2 regions of the Pseudarthrobacter sp. YAF2 genome follow, and region 2 is predicted to be linked to the other one. Evidence: riboswitches for the same ligand, from Rfam matches in the RefSeq annotation. Region 2 holds a riboswitch; the other holds the start of a gene.
The links. A riboswitch is a leader RNA that binds a small molecule or an ion and turns the genes downstream of it on or off. The one in region 2 is predicted to bind cyclic di-AMP.
Positions count from the first base shown of each region.

Region 1: another riboswitch for cyclic di-AMP. It lies ahead of AB4Y79_RS09780 (M23 family metallopeptidase); the one in region 2 lies ahead of AB4Y79_RS06205 (LysM peptidoglycan-binding domain-containing protein).

Region 1 is NZ_JBFRDA010000008.1:24,060-26,440, forward strand. It holds gene serC (phosphoserine transaminase) at 1-117, opposite strand, end outside; gene AB4Y79_RS09775 (metal-dependent transcriptional regulator) at 389-1,090, shown strand; cyclic di-AMP (ydaO/yuaA leader) riboswitch at 1,209-1,439, shown strand; gene AB4Y79_RS09780 (M23 family metallopeptidase) at 1,452-2,273, shown strand.
Region 2 is NZ_JBFRDA010000004.1:153,250-155,630, reverse strand. It holds gene AB4Y79_RS06210 (coiled-coil domain-containing protein) at 1-938, opposite strand, end outside; cyclic di-AMP (ydaO/yuaA leader) riboswitch at 1,195-1,365, shown strand; gene AB4Y79_RS06205 (LysM peptidoglycan-binding domain-containing protein) at 1,369-2,205, shown strand; gene AB4Y79_RS06200 (protein adenylyltransferase SelO) at 2,307-2,381, opposite strand, start outside.

The DNA.
Region 1 (2,381 bases), on a different contig from region 2:
CTTGGACGCAGCGGACAGGGCATCTATCTGTTCCGGCCGGACCTTTGAGGGGCCGGCCCCGAACCGCCCGTCCTGGGGCAGGAGGTTGGCGGGAATCGTGATGCTGGTGTCGCTCACAGGTGCTCCATTCGGCGGGGACGAAAGCTGTGGTCCGGGTGGTGGGCGGCCGGGAGCCGGCCATGGCTGCAGTGCAAACCTCCCCCAATTCTGCCTGAAGCGCACGGGGTGGCGGGAGCGGGCTGCGTCAATGTCCAGCCAATGAGACGCCGCACGCGTCCGCGCCTATTCGGACTAAATCAAAATAGGCTAAACTTTCCCCGGACTACGTCGCGGGAAGAGGCGATACGGTGGGACAACGCAAGGTACTGCGCTCGAGGAGCTGAGCTGGATGACGGATCTGATCGACACTACGGAGATGTACCTCAGGACCATCCTGGAGCTTGAGGAAGAAAACATCGTTGCCCTCCGGGCCCGTATCGCCGAACGCCTGCGCCACTCGGGACCCACCGTTTCCCAGACGATCGGCCGGATGGAGCGCGATGGCCTGGTTGTCGTCTCCGGTGACAGGCACCTGGAACTGACCGACACTGGCCGCAAGCGTGCCACCGAGGTCATGCGGAAGCACCGGCTGGCCGAACGCCTGTTGGCCGACGTCATCGGGCTGGACTGGGCCTACGTCCACGATGAAGCCTGCCGCTGGGAACACGTGATGAGCGAACGGGTGGAGCGGCGGATCTACGAGATGCTGGACCATCCCACTGAGTCGCCCTACGGCAACCCCATCCCCGGCCTGGCCGCCTTGGGCGGGCAGCCCGGGCCCGGCTTCGGTGACGGCGCCATCAGCCTGGTGGAAGCAATGAAGGCCTACGGGCCTGCGTCGGGAGTGACCATCAGCCGCCTGGCGGAACCGATCCAGGTTGAACCGGAACTGCTGACCCAACTCGACGAAGGCGGCATCCGGCCCGGCGCGGCAGTGTCACTGGAACGCGTGGGTGACTACATTTCGGTGCGGGTGGCAGGAATCGAGGGGGCGCTGGAGCTTCCGCCCGAGGTTGCCGCGCACGTCTTTGTCGCCGTGAACCAGGCCTGACGCCCGCTTCTTGTACCCCACGCAGGGGTTTCCACACAAAGATAACGGAATTGTTACCCAGGGTCTTAAGCCCCTATAGTGGAAGCCAGCGTTGATACTTAAGCGTTACCTGATCCGGAGCCGAGCTCTGCCAGCGGACCAGGTGTACGAGTCGTTACTGGCAGAGGCGGGGGAACCACAACCGGCAGCGGGGGACTGCCTTGGGGTGAAGTCCGTCAGCAGCAAGCCTCTCCAGTGAAGGATTCTTCCGGGAATACCCCTGCGCAGAAGTTTGCCCATGGCGGACCGGGTCTTTGATCTCTCTGACCCGAATCCGACAGCTAACTTCGCAGGCGATTCCAGAGAGGAACCCTTCTTGACCATGCAGACCTCCCGGGGCCGCCGTCGCGCGGCCGGCCCCCCTGAGGCACCCCGGGTTGTCGAAGTCGCCGCTGCGGAGCGCCCCCGTGACCCGCAGCGGGATGCGCGCCGCCGCAGGGGTCCATTCCGGCAAATCACCGACTTTGCTGCGGCCAGCGGCATCGGCCAGAAGGCTGGCATCGCCCTCGCCGCCACCGGCCTTGTGCTGACCGTGACCATGCCGGCCACAAGCCCGGTCATGGCGACGGACGCAGCCGGCACAGTACCCCAGGCTGCCTCCTCCGTCAGCCCCCAGCCCCAGATTTCCGCCGATGTAGGCGCCCAGATCGACTTCAGCCGCTCGGCCGTCGTGACGCAGGCAGACCCGGACGGAAAGCTGAAGCAGCTGCTGAGCGCCCAGTCGGCCGGGTCGGTGAGCCGGGCCGCCTCCGCCGGAACCCTGGCTGCCCCGCTGGCATCCCTCGTTACCGCTTCACCCTTTGGCTACCGGGTCAGCCCCATTACCGGAGGCACCGGAGACTTCCACCGCGGGCAGGACTTCGTGGCACAATGCGGGACGCCCGTCCTGGCAGCCGCGACAGGAACCGTGACCTTCGCCGGCTGGCACCAGTTCGGCGGGGGAAACCGGGTGGTCATCGACCACGGCAACGGCCTGGAGACCACGTACAACCACCTCTCGTCCTTCAACGTCAAAGTGGGCCAGACGGTCTCCCGCGGCGAAGTCGTGGCGCTGAGCGGGACCACCGGTGCTTCCACCGGCTGTCACCTGCACTTCGAGGTGCAGGTCAACGGCGAAGTGGTCGATCCCATGGGCTGGTTGTAACCGAATGATTGCGCACTCTCAGATCCCAGTGACTCGCCGTGACCTGAATGTGACATTGAAGCAAAACTGCTGTACCGTCTAACTCGCGTCAACTTTTCCGAAGTTGAC
Region 2 (2,381 bases):
CTGCCGGGAACCGGGACGGCCGGCGGGGCCGGGTTTGCCGCGTTGCCGGCCGGAGCGGCGGGCGCGGGTTTGGGCTGCCGGGCTGCGGCCGCGGCTGCCTGCGCTGCGGCTTCGGCCTGCTGGCGGGCCTGTTCCGCAGCAGCGGCGCGCTTGGCTTCCTGGGCTGCTTCATAGGCAGCCAGCGCCGCCTGGCCCTGGCGGTACTCTCCTTCGAGGGCCGCCGTCGTTCCCTTCAGCGAGGCCAGCTGGGCAGTCAGCTCGCTGCTGTGTTGCTGTTCGTCACTGACCTGCCGGGCGAGTGTGTCCTGGGCGGAGCGGGCCGCGTCCAGTTTGGTTTTTGCTTCCCCGGACAGGCGTTCGCGTTCACTGCGGGCCGCCTTTTCCTGCTCCGCCAGCGAAGCGGCAACCTTGCCGGCGGCCGCCGCTTTGTCCACCAGTGCCGCCGTTTTGTCGCCCACGAGCTGGACGAGGTTGAGCCCCTGGACGCTGTTTTTCTCCAGGGCATCCAGGGCCACGAAGAACCCGGCATTGGTCCCGCCCGTCTTATACGACTGGACGGCAAGGGCGCCGATTTCCTTGCGATACTTGGCCAGTTCGTCGCTGGCGCGGGCGGCCTGGGCGGACAATGCATCCACCCGCGTTGATGCCGCCTGCAGCTCGGCGTCGGCTGCGGCATAGTCCGCGGCCGCCCGGACGGCGGCGTCACCGGCCGCCTCCGATTGGGTCTGGAGACCGCTCAGCAGCCCGTTGATGGTGGTGATCTCCGCCGCTTTCGCCGCTTCAGAAGACTGCGCCTGCTGCACGTCGGCCCAGGACGGGTATCCACCTGGCGGCGGCGGCTCGTCCGCGGAGGCAGGCAGCACCGTCGTCGCGGCCACCGCGATAGCGAGCAATCCCCCCATCAGCGGGGACTTGGGCATGGTCACGAACAGGCGCATAGTCCCGAAGCATACCGGCGACACGCCGGGGCGGAAAGGCGGCCGTGCCCGCTTTGTTACCCTGAGAGGCCGCCACCCGGTCAACCTCGGGCTAATGCCGGGCGATGCGCCATATCCAATCGTTTGCAGAATACGAGAGACAAAGCTCGTATGTTATCTAAACGTGACAATTGCGGTGTCGGCGGGTTATGGTCTTCTGGTGTCCCTCCCAAAACGGGACATTCCCATCAGTTTGCCGAGCCCTGCCGCTGATCACGGGATTCAACCGCTTTCATGCTGGCAGGGACGGGGGAACCAAGTTTCCACGACCTTTTGAGGTCTTGGGGTTAAGTCGAACAGCTCCTCCGCCCACTGCGGAGAGGTGTTCGGCCGGGTATCTCCAACCCGAACCCGACAGCTCACCCCGCAGGCATGGGAGAGGCGATCTATCGTGTCAAAAAATCTCACCACTGCCCGCCACCGCGCGACTCCGGCCCGCTCCATTGCGCTCGAGGGCCTCGCCGTGACCGCCAAGTCGCAGGCCCGTTCGCTGGGCCGTCCGGCACTCGCGGTTGCGGCCGCGTCCGGCATTGCCTTCGGGGTCGGCGCCCCGGCCCACGCGGGCGTGACTGGCGCGGACACTACTGACCAAACTACTGTCCAGGCCGCCGCAGCGCCGGCAGCTGCTCCGGCCGCCGCGGCAACAACCGTGCACACCGTCGTTTCCGGGGATACGCTCGGTGCGATTTCGGCAGCGTACGGGGTCAGCCTGAACAACGTCCTGGCTGCCAACGGCCTGGGCCTGTCGTCCATCATCTACCCCGGCGACCAGATCCAGATTCCCGGTGCAGGCTACGTGGCAGCACCTGCTCAAGCCCCTGCAGCGGCGCCAGTCCAGGCGGCAGCCGCCACCGCACCTGCGAACACCGGCATGAACATGTCCTACGCTTCCGTTACTCCGGTGGCTTCCACCACTGGCACCGGGACCGGGGCCGCCATCCTGTCCTCCGCCTACAGCCAGATCGGTGTGAGCCAGGACTGCACTGCCATGGTCGAGAAGGCCCTGCGCTCGGTTGGCAAGAGTGTCGGCGATCTGGCCCCCACCCAGTTCTTCCAGTACGGCAGCGTGGTCGGCAGCCCGGCACCCGGCGACCTGATCATCACCTCGGGCCACGTGGGCGTATACGCCGGCAACGGCCAGGTTGTGAGCGGCGGCGTCAACGGGTACACCACGCAGGTGCACTCCATCAGCTGGCTCAGCGGCTACTCAGTGGTCCGCGTAGCCTAGGCCTTCGCGCAGCGAAGCAGGCTTCTCACAGGAGGGCGGCAGCCGGGTTTTCCGGCTGCCGCCCTCCTGTCGTCCTGCTGCTGGCCTCATTCCGTGGCGGATCAGGTCCCGCAAAAGGTCATGTAGGCGCCGAAGTCCTCCGGGGCGCCTTCCGTATAGCGCTCCAGCCCGGTCCG